Regions from separate parts of the Lactobacillus sp. PSON genome, predicted to be linked through region 1. Evidence: a T-box and tRNA genes for the amino acid it is inferred to sense, from the RefSeq annotation. Region 1 holds a T-box; the other regions hold tRNA genes.

What was found. The T-box of region 1 lies ahead of leuS (leucine--tRNA ligase). A T-box ahead of a tRNA ligase gene usually reads a tRNA of that ligase, here a tRNA-Leu.
Region 2: it encodes a tRNA-Leu, which carries the amino acid that the T-box ahead of leuS (leucine--tRNA ligase) is inferred to sense. The anticodon was not compared.
Region 3: it encodes a tRNA-Leu, which carries the amino acid that the T-box ahead of leuS (leucine--tRNA ligase) is inferred to sense. The anticodon was not compared.

What each region holds. Positions count from the first base shown of each region.
Region 1 covers NZ_JBQXFW010000005.1:364,013-373,887, reverse strand. Annotated here, with positions in the region: gene metK (methionine adenosyltransferase) at 1-799, shown strand, start outside; gene ACTHPI_RS05760 (MDR family MFS transporter) at 816-2,270, shown strand; gene ACTHPI_RS05755 (phosphatase PAP2 family protein) at 2,304-2,981, opposite strand; T-box leader at 3,056-3,237, shown strand; gene leuS (leucine--tRNA ligase) at 3,274-5,688, shown strand; gene ACTHPI_RS05745 (putative polysaccharide biosynthesis protein) at 5,784-7,454, shown strand; gene ACTHPI_RS05740 (hypothetical protein) at 7,488-7,622, opposite strand; gene ACTHPI_RS05735 (hypothetical protein) at 7,753-7,929, shown strand; gene wecB (non-hydrolyzing UDP-N-acetylglucosamine 2-epimerase) at 7,932-9,068, shown strand; gene ACTHPI_RS05725 (GtrA family protein) at 9,093-9,617, opposite strand; gene ACTHPI_RS05720 (flavodoxin) at 9,610-9,875, opposite strand, start outside.
Region 2 covers NZ_JBQXFW010000007.1:85,922-92,544, reverse strand. Annotated here, with positions in the region: gene ACTHPI_RS07450 (mucin-binding protein) at 1-3,475, shown strand, start outside; gene ACTHPI_RS07445 (hypothetical protein) at 3,599-4,669, shown strand; gene ACTHPI_RS07440 (hypothetical protein) at 4,709-4,858, opposite strand; gene ACTHPI_RS07435 (PspC domain-containing protein) at 4,962-5,195, opposite strand; tRNA gene ACTHPI_RS07430 (tRNA-Leu) at 5,266-5,349, opposite strand; gene ACTHPI_RS07425 (serine hydrolase) at 5,447-6,623, shown strand, end outside.
Region 3 covers NZ_JBQXFW010000004.1:59,984-66,606, reverse strand. Annotated here, with positions in the region: gene pcrA (DNA helicase PcrA) at 1-648, opposite strand, end outside; gene ACTHPI_RS03480 (hypothetical protein) at 909-1,040, opposite strand; gene ACTHPI_RS03475 (SLAP domain-containing protein) at 1,182-1,436, opposite strand; gene ACTHPI_RS03470 (SLAP domain-containing protein) at 1,461-2,150, opposite strand; gene ACTHPI_RS03465 (SLAP domain-containing protein) at 2,220-2,915, opposite strand; gene ACTHPI_RS03460 (glycoside hydrolase family 73 protein) at 3,106-3,756, opposite strand; tRNA gene ACTHPI_RS03455 (tRNA-Leu) at 3,849-3,937, opposite strand; gene ACTHPI_RS03450 (SprT family protein) at 3,998-4,462, opposite strand; gene ACTHPI_RS03445 (glycosyltransferase family 32 protein) at 4,459-5,154, opposite strand; gene ACTHPI_RS03440 (oligosaccharide flippase family protein) at 5,156-6,586, opposite strand; gene ACTHPI_RS03435 (CDP-glycerol glycerophosphotransferase family protein) at 6,587-6,623, opposite strand, start outside.

The DNA.
Region 1 (9,875 bases):
GTTTGGTTTTGCAGTTAAAGAAACTCCAGAACTTATGCCTTTACCAATTTCATTAGCACATAAGCTTATGAAACGTGTTGCCACACTTAGAAAAGATAAAACTTTAGAATGGCTTCGTCCAGATGCTAAGGCACAAGTAACTGTTGAATACAATGAAGATAATATGCCGATGAGGGTTGATACAGTAGTTATTTCAACTCAAACTGATGCTGAAGTATCTAATGAAGAAATTCGTCGTGCGATGATTGATCTTGTTGTTAAAGAAGTAATTCCTGAAAAATATTTAGATGAAAAAACTAAGTTTTTAATCAATCCATCTGGTCGTTTTGTCATTGGAGGACCAAAGGGGGATTCAGGTCTTACTGGTCGTAAAATCATCGTTGATACATATGGCGGTTATGCACGTCATGGTGGTGGTGCATTTTCAGGAAAAGATGCTACAAAGGTTGACCGTAGTGCAAGTTATGCTGCAAGATATGTTGCTAAGAATATTGTAGCATCAGGATTAGCATATCGTTGTGAAGTTCAGCTTGCATATGCCATTGGTGTAGCTCACCCAGTTTCTATTATGATTGATACAGCAGGAACTGGTAAGGTTAGTGATGAAGTTCTTACTGAAGCTGTTCGTAATACTTTTGATTTAAGACCTGCTGGTATAATTGAAATGTTAGATTTACGTCGCCCAATTTATGAACAAACTGCAGCATATGGTCACTTTGGTAGAACTGATGTAGATTTACCATGGGAAAGAACTGATAAAACACAAGATTTGCTTGACTTTGTAGAAGAGCATAAATAAATTTAAGGAGTAATAAATGAAAAAAACAAACGTGAAAATAGTCACGCTTGCGATTTTTATGACGACTTTCATGACCGCGATTGAAGGAACGATTGTTTCTACTGCTATGCCAACTATAGTTTCAGATTTAAATGGACTTGAAATAATGAATTGGGTAGTTTCAATCTTTCTGTTAATGACGGCTGTGTCGACTCCTTTATATGGAAAACTGGCAGATAGCTTCGGGCGTAAGCCAGTTTTTTTATTTGGGATTGCAATATTCGTTATAGGATCCTCGCTCTGTGGCTTAGCACAAAATATGGTTGAATTAATTATTTTTAGAGTAATCCAAGGATTAGGTTCTGGAGCTGTTCAACCTGTTGCAATTACAATTATTGCAGATTTATATACTTTAAAAAAACGTGCCAAAATGTTAGGACTTAATTCTGGCTTTTGGGGTGTTGCTTCAGTTATTGCACCACTTTTGGGTGGCTTTATTGTTCAGCACTTATCATGGCATTGGGTCTTTTATATTAATGTACCTATTGGAATTGTGGCGCTTTTATTAGTTTTATTCTTTTTTAGAGAAACAAAATCGAAATCTAAGTCTAAATTAGATTTACAAGGAACTATTTGGCTAATTATTTTACTTTTGAGTTTGATGTTTTTCTTACAGGAATTAGGCTCTGGAATTAGTTGGGCTATTATGGCAGCCTTAGGGGCTTTAATTTTAATAAGTGTAGTTGCTTTCTTTAAAGCTGAAAAACGCGCACAAGACCCAATTATGCCGCTATCTATGTTAAAAGATAGAGAATTTCTAGCAATTAATTTAATTACTTTGCTTATTTCTGGAGTTGTCATTGGTTTTGAGTTTTATATTCCAACGTGGATGCAAGGAATTAATGGAACAAATGCCTCTTTAGCAGGGTTTGCAGTAACTCCAAGTTCCTTAATGTGGATTGTAGGTTCATTCTTAATTGGTGGAATGTTAGGTCGCTGGGGTATTAAAAAGACTTATGATATTATGTTGACTTTATTGGTAGTTACTGATTTGGCCTTAATATTAGTCCCTATTTATACTCCATTTTGGGTATTTTGCATTATAGCTGCTTTTAATGGAATAGCCTTTGGGGCAATTACTACAGCTTCTCAAGTTCGTTCACAAGTTATTGTTGGTAAAGAAGATATTGGGGTAGCTACTTCGTTTAATACACTAATGAAATATTTAGGGCAAACAATGATGGTTTCAGTTTATGGAATTACTTTTAATACGATTATTGCACATCAATTATCACGTAATCCTGAATTAACACAAAATATGATGAATAAAATTGTTTCTGCAGAAAAGGCAAAAGAATTAGCGCCAAGTTTAGTTCCGAAGTTAAGACAAATTTTATTTGCTGGATTGATTGGAGTATATGTAGTTTCATTAGTCGTTATTGTAATTTCTATAGTTTTAAACAGAATATATAAAGATCGTCAAAAAGCATAAAAATAAGCTTCGCATTAATTGCGAAGCTTATTTTTATGAACGAGTTTTTCGTTTAAAATTATAATTTACCATTTCAGGTTCAATATAAAAATGATATAGGAAAGAATATCCAAGTAATACAAATGTAATACCTTCAATCCATCCTCCAAATACATCTGAAGGATAGTGAACATGGACAAATATTCTAGTATAACCAATTAAAAGTGGAAATAATGTCCAAATAATAATTAATAAAGTTTTCCAAAATTTATTCTTAACTAACAGAATAGTTAAAATAATTAAAACTCCAAATAAAGCAGCACTACCAACTGAATGTCCTGATGGAAAGCTATATCCATCTGCATAAACTAAGTGATGAACAGTTGGGCGTGGACGCTCAATTGCATGTTTGATTATCCAGTTATAACCATTTGCAGCAATCATTACACCTGCAGTAAACCATGCATAGGCAAATTGTTTAAATAAAAGCAAAAGTACAACTAAGATAATAGTTTCAACTACAATCGTGCTAGTATTTCCGAGATTGGTAAAAGTTTTGGCAAAAGCAACATTAGTTGGATTATTATTGCAGATAATAGAAATAATAGTTTTATCAAATTGATGAATAAATTCAGAACCAGTAGAAACTAAAATTGCCCAGATAACATAAATTGTTAAAAAAACAATTCCCCATGGCAAAGTATCTCTTGGTGGACGTTTTGTATTAATCAAATTCTTCCTCCTAGCAATTAACACTTGTTTTTTTTAGCATATGTGGTAAATTATAATCATTATCCATTAGAAAATAAAGGTTAGGAAGTAGTAACAGGTAATTTTTTTCAGAGAGAGACTGGTAGCTGTAAAGTCTTATTAAGAGCTTGTGAACTTGTCCTAAGTTAGACCTATCGTATGCTAGCCGCGTTAAGGAGCATTGAGTGTCGCGCTTAGGCGCGGAACTTAGGTGGTACCGCGAAAATTCGTCCTATGATATTTATCATAGGACTTTTTTATTTAAGGAGAGTTTATGTATAATCACAAAGTTGTTGAAAAGAAATGGCAAAAATATTGGGAAGATAATGATACTTTTAAAACTGGCACTGACCCTAAAAAGAAAAATTATTATGCCTTAGATATGTTCCCATTTCCTTCTGCTAAAGGACTTCACGTAGGTCACCCTGAAGGATATACTGCAACTGATATTATGTCTCGTATGAAGCGAGCACAAGGCTATAATGTGCTTCATCCAATGGGATGGGATGCATTTGGGCTTCCAACTGAACAATATGCTTTAAAGACTGGGGAAGATCCAGCTAAAGTTACTGATGAAAATATTGCTAATTTTAAGCGTCAATTAAATAAGTTAGGCTTTTCATATGATTGGGACCGTGAAGTTAGAACTTCAGACCCTAATTTCTATAAATGGACTCAATGGGTTTTTGAACAAATGTATAAAAAGGGATTAGCATATGAAGCTGAGGTTCCAGTAAACTGGTCACCTGATCTTGGTACTGTTGTAGCCAATGAAGAAATTGTCGATGGTAAAACTGAACGTGGTGGCTATCCAGTATATCGTAGAAATATGCGTCAATGGATGCTTAAGATGACAGCATATGCTGATAGATTGTTAGAAGATTTAGACGACTTAGATTGGCCAGAACCAGTTAAGGAAATGCAAAGAAACTGGATCGGTCGTTCAGTTGGAGCACAAGTTACTTTCAAGGTCAAAGATAGTGACAAGACTTTTGATGTGTTCACTACTCGTCCAGATACCTTATTTGGAGTTAGTTACACAGTTTTAGCTCCAGAAAGTAAACTAGTTCAAGAAATTACTACCCCTGAACAAAAGGCAGCTGTAGAAGAATATATTAAGAAGATTGAATCTAAATCAGACCTTGAAAGAACTGATTTAAATAAAGATAAAACAGGTGTATTTACTGGAGCTTATGCAATTAATCCTGTAAATGGTGAAGAAGTTCCTATTTGGATTTCTGACTATGTTTTAGCAAGTTATGGTACTGGTGCAGTTATGGCAGTTCCAGCTCATGATGACCGTGATCATGCTTTTGCTAAAAAGTTTGATTTGCCACTTAAGCGAGTAATTGAAGGTGGAGATATTGAAAAAGAAGCTTACAGTGGAGATGGTAAACATATCAATTCTAGCTTTTTAGATGGTTTAAATATTAAAGAAGCTAAAAAGAAAATGGTTGACTGGCTCGAAGAACACCATGTGGGTAAAGAAAAGGTTAACTACAAACTTCGTGATTGGGACTTTAGTCGTCAACGTTACTGGGGTGAACCAATTCCTGTAATTCATTGGGAAGATGGAGAAACTACATTAGTTCCCGAAGATGAACTCCCACTTCGCTTGCCACATGCTACCGATATTAAGCCATCTGGTACGCCAGAAAGTCCACTTGCTAATTTGACTGACTGGGTAAATGTAGTTGATGAAAATGGCCGAAAAGGTAAGCGTGAAACTAATACTATGCCAAACTGGGCAGGTTCTTCATGGTACTACTTACGTTATATTGATCCACATAATGATAAAGAGCTCGCTGACTACGACTTATTAAAGCAGTGGCTTCCAGTTGATCTTTACATCGGTGGGGCAGAACACGCTGTTCGTCACCTTCTTTATGCAAGATTCTGGCATAAGGTGCTTTATGATTTAGGTGTTGTTCCAACTAAGGAACCATTCCAAAAGCTTTATAATCAAGGTCTTATTTTGAAAGATCATGAAAAGATGTCTAAATCTAAGGGTAATGTTGTAAATCCAGATGAAGTAATTGATGAATACGGTGCTGATTCTCTTAGAATGTACGAAATGTTCATGGGTCCACTTGATGCTTCAATTGATTGGGATGACAATGGTCCATCATCTACTAAGAAATTCTTAGACCGTGTTTGGAGAATGATGGTTAACGATTTAGATCTTAAGGCAATCCCTAACGAAAAAATCGTTGATGAAAATGATGGTAAACTTGATAAAGTTTATAACGAAACTGTTAAGAAAGTTACTGAAGATTTTGAAAACATGCACTTTAACACAGCTATCAGTCAAATGATGGTCTTTGTAAATGCAGCTCAAAAAGCTAAGTCTATTCCACGTGAATATGCGGAAGGTTTTGTAAAACTTTTGGCACCAGTTGCTCCTCATATGATGGAAGAAATTTGGTCAGTATTTGGTCATGATGAATCAATTTCATATGCTAAATGGCCAGAATTTGATCCAGCAAAATTAGTAGAAGCTACAGCTGAAATTATGGTTCAAGTTAATGGTAAGTTACGTGGTAAATTTGAAATTGCTAAAGATACTGACAAAGATGAAGTTCAAAAACAAGCTTTAGCAATTCCACATGTTCAAAAGTTCTTAGAAGGCAAGGATATTAAGAAAGTTATTGTAATTCCTAACAAGATTGTTAATATTGTTGCTAAATAAGTTTAATTTTTCCTAAAAAGAGAGAAAAAGATATTGTTTCTTTCTTTCAAAAATTTCAAAATAAATTAGTCAGTACTTTGAATTAGGGAAATTAAATGGAAGAAGAAAATGAATTAAATGCAAAAAATTCGCAGGATACCTTTCTAAAAGGTTCTGCATGGATGACAATTGGTTCGATTACTTCTAGAATTCTTGGAGCGCTGTATATCATTCCTTGGTATGCTTGGATGGGAAATTATGGTAATATTGCCAATGCTTTAACTGCAAAAAGTTATAACATTTACAGTATTTTTATTTTAATTTCTACAGCAGGAATTCCTGGAGCAATTGCCAAGCAAGTTGCCAAATATAATGCTTTGAATGAATATGGTATTGGACGAAAGCTATTCCGAAAAGGATTGATATTAATGACGATTCTCGGAATAGTATCAGCTGCAATAATGTACTTTGCAGCTCCGCTTCTGGCAACTAATGATGTTATAGGAGCACTGATTCACGGAGCAAAAAGTGATCCTAGACAAGTTGCAGTTATGAGAAGCTTATCGTATGCAATCTTGATTATACCGATATTAAGTATTATGAGAGGATATTTTCAAGGATATGCTGATATGATGCCATCAGCTCTGTCGCAGTTTATAGAGCAACTAGCACGTGTGATTTGGATGCTTTTAACTGCATTTGTAATTATGCAAATGCAGCATGGCTCGTATGTACATGCAGTTGTTCAATCAAACTTGGCAGCAGCTATCGGTGCTTTATTTGGAATAGGAGTTTTAGCATGGTTTTTGTTTACTAGAAGAAATCAATTAGATAATCTAGTAGAAAACTCTAATAACCAAATTCAAGTATCAACTAGTTCATTATTTGCAGAAATTATTGAACAAGCAATTCCTTTTATCATTATTGATGCTGGAATCCAATTATTCTATTTGGTCGATCAATATACATTCCACCCAATGATTGCAGGGATGGTAAATGCCAGTTCAGATATGATTGAAAGCTGGTATGCCTTATTTGCATTAAATGGTAATAAGTTGATTATGATTATTGTGTCACTAGCAAGTGCGATGGCAGTTACTGCTATCCCATTATTGTCAGCTGCACATACACAAGGTAATTACCGCAGCATTGCAAAGCAAATAAGTAATATTTTAGATTTATTCTTGTTTATCATGATTCCTGCTTCATTTGGAATGGCTGCAATTGCGACGCCAATTTATACTGTGTTTTATAGTTATGATCCTTTAGGAAGTAGCGTTTTGTATTTATCGTCATTTACTGCAATCAGTTTAGGTTTGTTTACTGTTTTAATGGCGATTTTACAAGGTTTATCTGAAAATGGTTTAGCTATTAAATATCTAGTTTTGGGATTAGTTATAAAAATTATTTTTCAATATCCAATGATTAGTTTATTTAAAATATATGGACCATTAATTTCGACCAATTTAGGAATGATTGCAATTATCTTTTTAGCTTTAAAACATTTAGAAGTAGGTTATAACTTTAACTTATCTCGAACAGGTAGAAGATTTTTGGGAATTACCACTTTTTCTATTGGAATGTTTTTGGTAGTAGCTGGAGTTCAAAAGTTGTTAACAATTTTCTTAAGTCCAGCACGTCGAATGCCAGCGTTGACTATTGTAGTAATTGCGGTTATGGCTGGAGTAATCTTTTATGCTTATATAACTTTAAAAACACAATTGGCACAAAAAGTTTTAGGAAATAAGGTTGAGCGAATTTTAAATAAATTGCATATAAGAATATAAGAAAAAGCCTGAGATTTATCTCAGGCTTTTTAGTTAATATGGGTTAACGATTGATAATGTAATAACACCAGCAAGCTCTACTAACAAGAAGCTACCGCCGATAATTGTTGAGACCATCATGTGGCTCATCTCCTTAAGTAAATATACGATTCGGTTTTCTTTACACATTTAATATATCATGGATAAGCAAATATCGGAAGCGTTTGCAATTATAAATAAAGAAAGTATTAATGGAAGCTTTTTTGTTAGTAGGGATTATGTTTTAATTAAGTATATAAAAAAGAAAGCGTACGAATGTATGGGATACTTATTAACAGCTGCGTTGTTCATTGTTATTGGTAGTTTTTGTCTTGTTTTTGGACTTGATAAGAAAAGGCCAACTAAAACACGCAAGCATTTACTTTATGTCGCTTTAATTTGTGTCTTCATTGTATGGGGATTGGTTACAGCGATTATGATGAATCCGTTGAGGTAATTATGGCAAAAATCAAAGTTATGACTGTATTTGGCACTCGTCCTGAAGCTATCAAGATGGCGCCATTAGTTTTAAAATTAAAAAGAGATAATCGTTTTGATGAAGTAACAGTTGTGTCAGCTCAGCATCGTGAGATGCTAGATCAAGTTCTAGAAATATTTAAAATTAAGCCAGATTATGATTTTAATATTATGAAAAAGAATCAAACTTTGGAGGAAATAACTTCTAAAGTGATGATTGATTTGGCAAAAGTCATTAAAAAAGAAAAGCCAGATATTGTTCTAGTTCATGGCGATACTACGACTAGTTTTGCTGCAAGTTTGGCTACATTTTATGAGCAAACAACTTTAGGACATGTAGAAGCAGGGCTTAGAACATGGAATAAGTATTCACCATTTCCTGAAGAAATGAATCGTCAAATGACAGATGACTTAGCTGATTTATATTTTGCTCCTACTAGTTTAAGTAAAGCAAATTTGATTAAAGAAAATCATACTGCAGATAATGTTTTTGTGACCGGAAATACAGCTATTGATGCACTCCAAGAAACTGTTCAAAAAGACTATCATCATGATGTTCTTGATAAAATTACACCTAACAATCGTGTGATTTTAGTTACTATGCATAGAAGAGAAAATCAAGGACAACCAATGCGTAGAGTTTTTAAAGTAATGAAGCAGGTAGTTGATTCTCATAATGATGTAGAGATTATTTATCCGGTTCATTTATCTCCAAGAGTTCAAGAAGTTGCTCAAGAAATCTTAGGTTCAGATCCACGTATTCACTTAATTGATCCCTTAGATGTGGTTGATTTTCATAATTTAGCTAAACGTTCTTATTTTATTATGACAGATTCAGGTGGTGTTCAAGAAGAAGCTCCTAGTCTTGGTAAGCCGGTTTTAGTTCTTCGTGATACAACAGAGCGTCCTGAAGGTGTAAAAGCTGGTACCTTACAACTTGTAGGTACACAAGTTGAACCAGTTAAAGAAGCAATGTTAAAGCTATTAGAAGATAAGGAAGCTTATGATAAAATGGCTAATGCAAAAAATCCATATGGTGATGGACATGCAAGTGATAGAATTATGAATGCTATTAGTTATTATTTTAAACAAGAAAAACGTCCAAAAGATTTTGAATAATAAAAAAGACAGTCAAGTTAAATTCTACTTGTCTGTCTTTTCTTTATGATGAGATTGAAGGCGCATTTTTGCACGTTCAATCATTGTATGTTCTTGTTTTTGAAATACGGATCGAGTTGTTAAATAATTAAAAACTCCTACTAAAACTTGATCAATTATTTTTACTAATAGAGCATTTAAGTGAAGCCATGAAAGTCCGACTAGCATAATTAATGTATCTGGAATTAAGCTAATAATCCTATATGTAAAGAAAACAATTAGCTTATGCCATTCAGAATGATCATGATCAACATTATTAGTAAAAACTGCCTTTTGGTTGAAGAAAAATGAAGCTAAGTTAGAAATGATAAAAGCAGCAGTATTAGAAATAACCATCGCACTGTGCCACCACTGATGTAAAATCATGAAAGCAACTGTATTAATTAAAGCTGCTAAAAATCCAAATAGCATATAAGCCCAAAGATTGCGATGACGTTTGACTAATTTTTGCCCTAATTTGCGGATATTAGCTTCATCAGAAACAACCACGTCTTGATTTTTTTTAGCCATTTAACTTATCAGCCATTTCCTTTGCGGCGTTGTCAATTTTATCAATTGCTTCATCATCTGGAGCATTTTCAATGGTTACTGGCGCAGTAATCTCACTAGCACCTATTTCTTTAAATAACTTTTCAAAATCAAAAACATTTTCGCAGAAGTGTTCACCATAAGTCTTGTCTCCAGATCCCATTACAGCAAAGTGCTTTCCAGTAAGATCTAAAGTCTTTAATTGGTCGTAAAAGTCAGCTGTTTCATCGGTCATTTTGC
Region 2 (6,623 bases), on a different contig from region 1:
AATTGATGGATATACTATTGTTGCTACTACAAATGACGGTCGAATAATTACTCCACTTATTCAAGGTAATACTGCTACAATTTCTGGTATTTCTGGACTTAAAGATGGTCAACCAAGTGACGTTACAATTGCTATTAATTACAAGAATGACTCAACTGGTAAAGAGGATAATCCTGTAAACCCAGATACTAAGCTTTACACTTATACCATTAATTACATGGATGGTGATAAGCAAGTAGCAAGTCAAAGTGTTACTGGTCCTAAAGGAAGCATAGCTCAAATTACTGCTAATATTCCAAATGGATACAAGTTAGCTGACGGAGAAAAAGTTCCAACAAGCTACACCTTCCAAGATAAGAATGAAAGTATAAATATTGCAGTAGTTAAAGATACTTCTGCTCCAGATAATCCGGACAATCCAAATAATCCAGATAAGAGTGATACCACTACAGTTAGCGGTCTTAATGATAAAACTAACCCAGACTTGTATCGTGAAATTACTCAAACTATTACAATTACAAGTCCAGATGGTAAGAGTCAGTCAGTTGAAAATCATTTGATTTTCTATAGAGATAAGACAACTAATAATAAGACTGGTCAAACTACTTACACTGATTGGAAATCAAATAGTGGTACTGAAGGTCACTTAGTAACTGACTTTGGTGAATTAGAAGTGCCAACTTTGAAAGGTTATGATGTAGTAGCTACTAAAGGCGGTCAAAAGATTGACTTGATTTCTAAAGATGGCAAGCTATACTTACCAGCACAACCAGGTCTTGTAAATGGCAGCCCAGATAATCAAGCAATTTCAATTACTTATAATCCTCAAACTCAAAGTGTAAAGATTAATTTCCTTGATAAAGATGGACAAGTAATTTCAACTCAAACTGTAACTGGTAAAACTGGTGAAAGTATTAAGTTGAACTTGGATATTCCTAAGAATTGGCAATTAGTTCCAAATACCACAATTCCAACCAGCGTAACAATTGGAGCAAATGACAATAAGGATATTTCAATTCAAATTGAACATAAGTTAACTATTGTTGACGGACGTAATGATCAATCTAACCCAGAATTATTCAAGCAAGTAACTAGAACAATTATTATGAATTGGCCTGGTCAACCTGCTGGTAAGTCAACAGCTAGCTTAGCATTTTATCGTGTATCAACTACTGATGAAGTAACTGGAAAGACTACTTATAGTAATTGGCAATCTGCTTCAACTACAAGTCAATATCCGGAACAAGCTGTATCAATGGCAGGTTATACTGCAGAATCAAATGATGTTCAGTTGATAACTAAAGATGGTAAGCAATATGTTCCTGCAACTAATGCAAGCTTTAACTCTGAAGGTGTTCCAGTAGATAGCACAATTGTTGTTAACTATGTAGGTGACAAGCAAGAAGTTAAGATTGACTATATTGAAAATGGTCAAACTGTTTCAACTCAAACTATCACTGGACAAACTGGACAAACTATAGCTATTCCACTAGACCTTCCAGATGGATATGAAGTTGCAAATGGTGCTAGTGTTCCAACCCAAATTACATTTGGTAAGGACACTAAGCCAATGACAGTTGAAGTAGTTAAGATTCCAAGCGGTGAACAAAAGCAAACAATTGACTATGTTGATTCAAATGGCAATATTGTTGGTAGTCAATATGTAACTGGCAAGATTGGTTCAACAGTTGATGTTAAGGCTAGTCTTCCAATTAACTGGAAGTTAGTAGATGGAGAAACAGTTCCAACCAGCGTAGTAATTAAAGAAACTGATAATCCTATTAATATCAAGGTTGTTTCAACTACTATTCAAGTAAATCCAAGTGATCCAAAGATTCCAGGAACTGATATTGATGGTGCTCATGGTCAAACTTATCCAAATGGCTTAACTGAACAAGATTTGAATAAGACAGTTACTAGAACAGTTAATATTGTTGATCCATTAACTGGTAAAGTTTCAACCACTGTTCAAACAGTTAAATTTACTAGAACTGCTACTGTTCAAGTTGCAACTGGACAAGTTAGTTATGGTGATTGGACTGCAAGTGGTGACAAGAACTTTGCATCAATTAAGGTTCCAGTAATTGATGGCTATACTGCAAGTGGCACTGTTAGTGAAATTACTCCAACTGCTGATTATGGTAATCAAACTTTAACTATTACTTATACTAAGAATGGTTCAGAAACTAAACCAGATAATGAAAAGTATAAGCCAGAAGTCAGCGAAAATACTTCAATTACAACTAATGGTGAAATCAAGCCAGAAGATGTAATTAAGAATGCTGATAAGATGCCTGAGGGCACTAAGTTTGAATGGACTGATCCTGATAAGGTAGCCGAAGACTTGAAGAAGCCAGGTACTTATAAGGATGTTGGTGTCAAGATTACTTATCCAGATAAATCAACAACTACAGTAACTACTACAATTGTTGTTTCAGATAAGCAAGAAGCTAGCTATACTCAAGAAATTATCTTTAAGGATGAAAAGACTGGTAAAGAAATTAGAAGCTTTAAGTTTACTGGACCGCTTACTGATGGTAAGGCTACATTAAGTGCTGATAAACTTAAGAGTGTAATTGAATCCTTATTTGATGTGATTAAAGCTGGTGGCGATAATTACAAGAATGCAGTTATTGTAAGTTTGCCAACTAAAGATATTGAAGTAACTGGTGGTGATAACGCTCCAATTATTGTAATGGTTGGTTTTGAAAATAGTAATACTGGTGGCAACACTGGTGATAACACTGATCATGGTGACAATACTGGAAATAATACTAGTGGCAGCACTGGTGACAACATTGATCACGGTGACAACTCTGGAAATAATACTAGTGGTAATACCGGAGATAACACTACTAATAACAGTAGCAGCTCTAATACCGATAACAATTCAGATAATTCAAGTTCAAATACTTCTGGTTCAAACACTACAGGTGAAACTACAAGTGATGAAAATAAGGATAATTCTGAAAATACTAACAACGGTAATGACACTACTCCAACTGATGTAGATAATAAGGACGACAATTCTGATGACAGTGGATATGATGATTCTGATGATGGAGATGAAGACGAAGATAATGATGAAACTCCATCTAAGACTAACCATCATAATAATTCAACTTCATCAAATGGCGGTGTGGCTGAACATGCTAATAATGCACAATGGCTTGCAAACCATGGTTATATTGTAACTGTTGGCTCACACGGTCAAGTTCTAGGTTATGTGAAATCTACAGATGGACAAGGTAGAATTATTGCAGCTCAATCTCACAGTCAATCCTCACTTGATGATGCATCAACCAGCGCACTTAAGAAGGCAGGATTAGCTGGATTGAAGAACGAAAATAATTCTAAGAAATTACCACAAACCGGCGATGAAAATAATGATAAAGCAGCTATCGGACTTGGTTTAGTCACTGCTGCAGGACTCCTTGGTCTTGCAGGTGCTGAAAAGAAACGCAAAAAAGAATAAATTTAAGACTGAATAGCTAATAAAAAGGCAATGTACATAAGATAATTGTACATTGTCTTTTTTGTATATTTAGTACTAATAAGGTATCATAGATATATGAACTAGTAATAGGAAGGCGAAATTATGAGAAAGAATAAATTATTTACTGCACTTGCTGCAGCAACTTTACTTGTTAGTGCAGGTGCTGACGTAGCACAAACTACTAATTCTACAGTTGTTCAAGCTGCTACAAAGACTAAGAAGAAAACTACTGCTAAAGCAGCTGATCGTTATTTGGTTACTTTTAAGCGTAAGCCAGCCTTATATACTTTAGTGATTTCTAAAGATAAGAAGAAAACTAGCGTAAAGAAAATCAATTCTAAAAAACTTCAAAAAACTCTTGGTTTTAAAAAAGGTTCTAAGAGTAGAGTATTAAATGGAATAGTAACAGTTCCAAATTCTAAAAAGCCACAATATTATTTCATGGGAAAGATTCAATATGGCAAAAAGACCTACTTGTTATGTGTAAAGAGTAGTGATGTAACTGTAAAGTCAAAGAAGATTAAGAATTTGTATACTACTTCTGCATTAAAGACAAATGTTCAAATTCCAATTAAAGCTCCAACTATGCAAGAATATTTAAATACTCAAGTTAAGAGCTATACTGGAACTATTAAGCAAGACACTCAAAACCTTTATGTGCCAAAAGCTGGTTCTGATGGTAAAACAACATCATTTGAACAATATAAGGATGCTAGTGGAAATGCTGTGAAATGGACTAAAGGTAAACAATTTAAGATTTATGCTAAATTAAACTTGGATCTTACTAATAAAGAAAATCCAAGCCAAAAGGAATCTGTTCCATTTTATGTAACAATTATTATTGAGAATGACACTCTCAAATATGTCTTCATTCCTGCTGAATTAGTTGACCTTCAAAACGGTGCTCAAACTTCAGATATTACTGAATTTACTACTTTTGCAAGTACTCTAAAAGATAACTTTACTAAATGGGGTACTGATAATATAAATCAGCAAAAACAAGATTACTTAAACCAACAAAAAGCTAAGCAAGAACAAGCTAAAAAAGAAGCTGCCGCAAAAAAGGCCGCAAGTAAAAAGGCTAAAAAAACAAAGAAGTCTAAAAAAGCAACTAAAAAGTCAAAAAAGACTACTAAGAAAGCTAAAGCAGTAAAGAAAAATATTAAAAAATAATATAAAAAAACCAAGCATTAAATAATGCTTGGTTTTTCATTAATGTTTGACGTCTTTATTTATATTTTGAGTTGAGCGGATGTTAATAGCTGTTACATGTTCAGGTTCACTAAATAAAAATGTAGAACTTAAAATTGAAACTGCGGCAACAGTTAAAAATATCTTGTGAAAAATTCTAATCGCTTTCATCTTTTTTGCTCCTTATAACCTATCTACTTAGATTATATACCCAAAGTGTAAATGCGGAACTAGAATTTAGAAATACTTTTAATTTTCTTAAAAAATATTAATTCTACTTATCATGTTTAGTGTATTTTCCAGTCATTGTAGTATCTTTTCGTTGTGGTTCTGGCATTACTAGAGCTGCAATAAAATAGAGTGCAACTCCAGGAAAAATACCGGTAAACAAGATAAGAGCAGAACCAATAATTCTAACCCAAGCCGGATCTAAGCCAAAGTAATTAGCAATTCCGCCCAAAACTCCTGTTAAAATTTTATCACGTGATTTAGTTAATCTTTTTTTCATTTTGATAACCTCACAAATCTAAAATATTACTTGGATAAAGAAAAAACCAGCCTTTCAGCTAGTTAAAGAATGCCCCGAAAAAGATTCGAACTTTCACTCAGTTACCTGAACAGCGACCTGAACGCTGCGCGTCTGCCAATTCCGCCATCGGGGCAGAGAAATATTTATAACTCATCATTAATAATACCAAATTTTTTGGTAAAATGTAATCATAAAACTACTTAATTTTTATTTTTTCAAAGGAAGGTTTTATGAGTTTTCATAATAAAATCAAAAAAACAGTTATTACTTTAGCTGCTGCAGTATCATTGACTGGTAGTGGTTTGTTTATCAATCAATCTTTAAATCAGACAGTTTCAGCTGCAACTTATGATGCGGACCAGCTTGAGCTTGATGTGAAATCAGCAATTGCTATTGATAGTCATACTGGTCAAGTATTATATACTAAAAATGAAGATAAGGTTCTACCAATTGCTTCAATGACTAAATTGATTACAGTTTACTTAACTTTAAATGCAATTAAAAACAAAAAGATTTCATGGAATACTACCGTTGAACCAACTGATTCAATTATTAAGGTTGCTAATAACTCTGAATATTCAAATGTTCCTCTTAAAAAGGGTCATAAATATACTATTAAGCAACTCTACCAAGCTACTTTAATTGAATCTGCAAATGGAGCTGCAATGTGCCTAGCAAAAGCGGTGAGCGGTAATCAAGAAAGTTTTGTTAAATTAATGCGCCAACAGTTAAAGGCATGGAATATTAATGATGCTAAAATTTATACTGTTTGTGGCTTACCTAATGGAAGTTTAGGTGCAGATGCTTATCCTGGAATTAGTAAAAATGCTGAAAATGTGATGTCAGCTAAGAGTATGGCGATTGTTGGACAACACTTGCTTCGTGATTATCCAGAAGTTCTAAATACAACTAAGCTTGCGCATCTTGATTTTAAAGATGGTCAAAAAACAACCAAGATGGATAACTTTAACTGGATGCTTAAAGGATTATCTCAATATGATGCTAATCTTAATGTTGATGGTTTAAAAACTGGTACCACTGATGCAGCTGGAGCTTGTTTTATTGGAACTATGCAAAGAAAAAATGCTCGTATTATTACAGTGGTAATGGGAGCGCGTCATCAAGATGGAACCGATCCATCAAGATTTGTCCAAACTAAAAAATTAATGCATTATATTTTTGCTAAGTATACTCCAGTAACTTTAAAGCAAGGTGAAAGTATCAAGGGTGCAGAAAGCGTAATGGTTAAAAATGGTCAAGAAAAGACAGTTCCATTAGGTCTTCGTCGACAAGTTACAGTTTGGGATCCCGTAGATGGCAAAGGCTTATCTGCTAACTTAAAAGATAAAACTTTAGAAGCACCTGTTGATAAAGGAAGTACTATTGATTCATATGAATTTAAATCAG
Region 3 (6,623 bases), on a different contig from region 1:
GCGGAATTTATTTTGATAAAATTCCAAAGTATCCTTATCCTTTTTTAGCAATACTAAAGTTTGCATAATCAAATCGTCAAAATCCATGATGTGGTCACGTTTGAGGCGTTTTTGATATTCGGTATATATTTTAGCTGTCATCTTTTCAAATGGAGAAGATACACTTGTGCTGAAGTCATCAGGTGTAAGTAAAGCATTTTTGGCATTAGAAATATTTGCCAAAATTTGTTTTGCAGGATAATACTTAGGATCAATATTTAAATCCTTTTCAATATGCTTAATTAAGGTTAACTGTTCTGAAGAATCCGCAATTGAAAAGTTAGAAGAATAGCCGATTTTTTCAGCATCTCTACGTAAAATACGCACGCAAAGAGCATGGAAAGTTGACATCCAAATACTTTCTGCTGCTGGACCTAGCAAACTCTTTTCACGTTCACGCATTTCCTGAGCAGCTTTATTGGTGAAGGTAATGGCTAAGATATTCCAAGGAGCTACCCCGTGTTCTTCAACTAAATAAGCAATCCTACGTGTTAAAACTGATGTCTTACCACTTCCAGCTCCTGCAACAACAAGTAATGGTCCTTCAGTAGTTTGAACTGCTTGTTTTTGTTGTGGATTTAATCCTGACAAAATTGTTTCTTCGCTCATAATCTTCTCCTTCACAAATCATTTTTATAACTTAACTATTATAACAAATTGGTCATAAGAAAAAAGCATCTAGAAATCATTCGAAGTGATTCTAAATGCTTTTGTGGGGTTTAGTGAAATTGTAGATGAGATGTTACAAGATTGAATGGTCTAGGATTAGATTTTAAATCTCGAGCACTTATCCAATAATCAGTTCCTTTAACTCGATAAGAGAAAATATTTTGATTTGGTAAAATGTTTGTCTCATCTATAACCAACTTTTATCCATTTTTATATGTCTTAGTAGTTTGTTCACCCAATTCATTCCAAGCATAAGCTACCTTTCCTGTTTGTGATTTTATTGTTACAGTTGCTTCGGTAGACATTAAATCGTAACCATCAATAGTTTTCACATTAACGCATTTTATGTATCCTTTGTTACCGATACTGTAATAATAATCATTGTTTATTTTTTTATATGTTAACCAGTAGGCAGGTCGAGTGCCATTTTCAACTTTTCCATAAAAGTAATATCTTTTTGCTTTTTGAATGGGCTATATTTTACCTTTTATCGTTAATTTCTGTGATTTCTTTATAAGGGCTTTTTTGCCTTTATATTTCTTTAGCCTTTTTCCATTTTTATCATAGACATAGGAGTTATGATTCAAGCGCAATTTAACGGTAGTTTCTTTAGTGCTTGCAGCAGAAGCAGAAACGTAGTTAGAGTTATTAGTGTTAATTGCAACTACGGATAAGCTTCCTAGGGCAAGTGCTGTTGCTCCGATGATGATTTTTTTGTTTATTTTCATTGTTGTTCCTCTTAAAGGTTACTACTAATTATAGTGAAATTGTAGATGAGAGGTAACAGTATGAGAAGGTCTAGGATAAGACTTTAAGTCTTGGGCTGATACCCAATAATCGGTTCCCTTAACTCGATAAGAATAAGTGTTTTGATTTGGTAATATATTTGTATCATCAATAATTAATTTTTGTCCACTTTTATATGTTTTAGTAGTTTGTTCACCTAACTTATTCCAAGTATGGGCCACTTTTCCTATACGTGGTTTTATTATTACAGTTGCTTCGGTAGATATTAATCTATTATCGTCCCCGTTAATACTTTTAACATTAATACATTTAATGTAGCCTTTATTACCAATACTGTAATAATAATTTCCTTTTATTTTTGTATAAGCTAACCAATAAGGAATTATATTATTGTTTACATCATTGTCATAAAAGTAATATCTTTTTGCTTTTTGAATGGGCTCTATTTTACCTTTTATCGTTAATTTCTGTGATTTCTTTATAAGGGCTTTTTTGCCTTTATATTTCTTTAGCCTTTTTCCATTTTTATCATAGACATAGGAGTTATGATTCAAGCGCAATTTAACAGTAGTTTCTTTAGTGCTTGCAGCAGAAGCAGAAACGTAGTTAGAGTTATTAGTGTTAATTGCAACTACGGATAAGCTTCCTAGGGTAAGCGCCGTTGCTCCGATAATGATTTTTTTATTTAATTTCATTGTTTTGCCTTTCTTTATTGATAATAAAAGGCAAGTCCAATATGGAACTTGCCTAAAACAAAGTATTTACTATTCTTGAACTACATAATCAAATTTCAATTTATTAGAAACATAATTTGTTCTTGGTTTAGCTTTCAAATCCTCAGAAGAAACCCAATAATCTGTCCCTTTAATATGATAAGAAAAGCCACCAACTTCTCCTAGAACTCCAGTATTATCAACAATTAATTTTTCGTTTTTTCTAAGAACCCTATTTGTTGCCTTTCCTGTATCATCTGTTGCATATGTAGTTGTCTTACCCAAAAACGGTTTTACAATTACGGTTGCTTGTGAAGGGATAATACTATTTCCATTAATACTTTTAACATTTATGCATTTAATGTAGCCACCATTACCAAGGTTGTAATAATAGTCGCCCTTTATTTTCTTATATTGCATCCAATATGGAGTAGAATGTTTTCCGCTATCAGTCACAATATAAAAATAGTATCTTTTAATTTTTTGAATAGGCTCTATTTTACCTTTTATTGTTAACTTCTGGGATTTCTTTATAAGGGCTTTTTTGCCTTTATATTTCTTTAATCTTTTTCCATTTTTATCATAGACATAGGAGTTATGATTCAAGCGCAATTTAACGGTAGTTTCTTTAGTACTTGCAGCAGAAGCAGAAACGTAGTTGGAATTATTAGTGTTAATTGCAACTACAGATAAGCTTCCCAGGGCAAGTGCTGTTGCTCCGATGATGATTTTTTTATTTAATTTCATAGTTGTTCCTCTTTTTAAAATTTCTTTGCTATCATTTTTATGATACAACAACTTTGTGAACTTTATGAGATGTTTATGTTAACGTTTTCTAAAGTTTATTAAGTTTTTACTTATAATAAAAAGCATCTAGAAATCATTCGAAGTGATTCTAAATGCTTTTGTGGGGTTTAGCGAATATTATTAAGAAAATCTACTTTTCATCATACTTGTCCAAATTAAACTGCTCAATTAAATCAGTTAATTTCTTAGCATAATCTGGATCAGTCGCATATCCATCTTGAACTAAGGCTTTAGCTTGTTTTTTATAATCTTTAGCTGCTAAGACATGTTTATATTGATTATGGTTCCAAGTAGTCCCATTTTGAAAAAGTCGTGCATGAGCGCGAATAGATGCTTCATAGGAATCATAAATTTGAAAACGTGCCTTTACATTGACCCATTTTCCTTTTACGTATTCTTTAGTAGTTAAAACTGCAGAAGTATTTGGATTAGTACCTTTTACACCAAAGAGATTATTATATTTTTGTGCAAGTTCACTTTGTCCATAATTACTTTCAAGGCAAGCCTGCGCAATTGTAATACTTGGAAGTAAATCATAAGACTTATCAACTTGCTTAGCAATTGGACCTACCTTTTTAATGAATGCTTTACGCATTCTCATCAAACGTGCTTGCTCTTCTTGACGCTGCATTTGTGCCATTCTAATCTGCTCTTGCCTTACAGCGTAGCGACGATAATAATGAAAGCTTACAGCACCTATTCCTAACACAATAATTGTTAAACAAACTATAACAATAAATTTAACGATTGCTGCTTTTTTAGATTTCTTTTCTTTAGCCATAAAAATTCCCTATCTGTGTTTAATAATTAAATTATAGCGCAGATAATCATTAAGAAACAAAAAAAGAAGTCGTTTTCCAACGACTTCTTAAGTGGTGCGGGCGAGAAGACTCGAACTTCCACGACCTAATATTGGTCACAAGATCCTTAGTCTTGCGCGTCTGCCATTCCGCCACGCCCGCGGTACATGTAATAATATACATGGAATTTTGGATTTTGGCAAGTGTTTTTTGAAACTTTTTTCAAAAAATTTCATTTTTTTCTTTCAAGACTAATTTACCATTACATTTTCCGCAGACAAATCGCTTAGTATCAAGCTTTCTAACTCTGGGATAGATTGCTTTGCAATTTTTGCAAATATAAAAATATTTTTTATTTTGCTTTTGTCTTAAACCAATATCAGGAGCATAACGACTACCACCAACTCGTTGAAGAAGAATTTTGAAATCCGCATCTCGGTGTCGATAGCCACGACCAACCAAATGCAAATGATAATGGCACAACTCATGCTTAATTATGCCAATTAAGTCTGCACGATATTTTTTCGCTAAAAAGTGCTGGTTAATCTCAATATGATGGTCATCTAAGTGATATCTGCCACCAGTGGTTCGCATTCTTTTATTAATTTTCACTTGGTGCAAAAAAGGCTTGTGAAAATAATTCATCGAAGTATCTTCAACTAGCCTTTGTAATTCTTTTTGATTCATCGAATTAATTTTTGATACATCCCTGCTTGTTTTGGCGTTGAAATATGACGTTTAAGAGCAGTCACAATTTTTTCCTTAATAGAATGCTGTCCATTCATCCAAGTTCCAGTAAATAAGTGAATACTTTTAGATTTTGAACTTGGATTACATAAAATTCCATCTGGATAAACATGAACGCCTTCTTTTAATCGTTGCTCAAAGTTACCTGCTTCCAGACCATAATTTTTTACAATATCAGTCACAGATAGACTGTTTACTCCAGCCATTTGATTATTTTTATCAAAAGTAAATTCTCTACCCTGATAATAATCTAAAATATCCTGCATGAATTGATGACCCTTTTCCGCACCAAAAATAGCTGCTGAAAGATAGTCTTTATTTTCAAAACCAATAAATGCTTCATCATCAAGAAGTGGATCTAGCTTATCAATTACTCGCACATCGGTATCTAAATAAATTCCTCCTTCTTCAAAAATAACTTTTGCTCGAATATAATCAGATACAAAAGCCCATTTTTTAGCTTGATAGGCTTTTTCAATATATTTATTTTCATGCATATCAAAATTATCTTCATTCCATTCGATAATTTCATAATCAGGAAGCTTCTTCTTCCAAGTCTCAATACATTCTTTAATAATCGGAGATTTTGGGTTTCTTCCTACCCATACATAGTGAATTTTTTTAGGGATCATTTTAACCTCGCTTTAAAAAATTCTTGATCAATTTCTTAATATCTTGATTAAAATCAAGCTTCATCATAAACATAATACCTAAATATACAATTAACATCACAATAGACTTAAATGCCATATTAAAAAAGGCCGACGGAATAAAATTAGGTACTACCATTCCCACCATAAATGTAATTACTGCAATTAAGAAATACCTAGGCACATCATGAAATACATACTTAAAATTATAACCATCTCTAACAACCCAAAGCCTCAAAATCAAGACTACAAATTCAGTAATTAAAATTGCAATCATTGCTCCTGTTGCACCAAGCGGCTTATCAAGCAAAAAACTTAGAACAATTTCAACAATTGCTCCAATTACCACTGGAAAGGCATAATCCTTATCACGGCGATTAGCCAAAGCAAACTGATTTGCAAATACTCCACCAGTTGGAATCATAATAATTGTTAAAGTGAAGAAAAACATCAACGGAATCATTGGAGTATATTTATTTCCAAAGAAAAACGGTACGAATTGCTTAGTATTTGCCATAATAATCACTGAAAAAAGAGTCCCTAACATTATTGTAGCTTCAAGTGATTTTTTTAAGACTACCTTTTGAGCTTCTTTTTCTTCACTAGCCATTTTAGGCATAATAACTAAGGAAATACTCGTAATTACCCCTAACACCATATTAGAAATCCTTTGTGAATTATCATAAAAAGCAACTTGAGTCGAATTTTGAAAAAGTCCCAAAAGAGGTTTATCAAGTGAAGTATAAATTTGGGTAGCAATTTGCGGTATCATCAAGATAACGATTGCCTTCATTGTAGTTTTAAATTTATAAAAATGCTTCACAGGTCTTCCAACATAACGATGAATATCAAGCCAAAACACAAAAGACCCGAGCATCGTTGAAACTGACATGATAAGCAAGTACTTCCATAAATCCCCTGGATTTTTTACTAAAAGCAAAATTAGGACAACACTGACAAGTTTTACCACTGTATTTTTTAACACAACTCTACCGAAATCTGCTAATCCCTGAAAAAACCAGGAAATATCAACTTGAGCAGAAATCAAAAAAGGAAGCATCAAAAGAATATAATTCCAATATTTAATTTTAAAAATACTACAAATAAAAATTGTAAGTAAAATTGTAATAATTCCTGCTATTCCTTGAAAATACCACAAGCCCCAAAAGGCATTACTTAAGTCTTGAGGAGTACCGTGAACGCGTGTTCTAGAAATTGTCCGCATCCCAATATAAGACAAAGACAAAATACAAAAGACCATCAAAAATTGCACAGTATTATTAACGCTGCTATAAATTCCATAAGTTTTTGGACCAAGAACCCGAGATAAATATGGAACAGTAATTAAAGGTACCAAAACAAGAAAAATTTGATAAACGGCATTATATAAAATGTTCAAAAATGTTCTTTTCATTTAATCACCTAAATATTTTGTCATATAATCAAATACT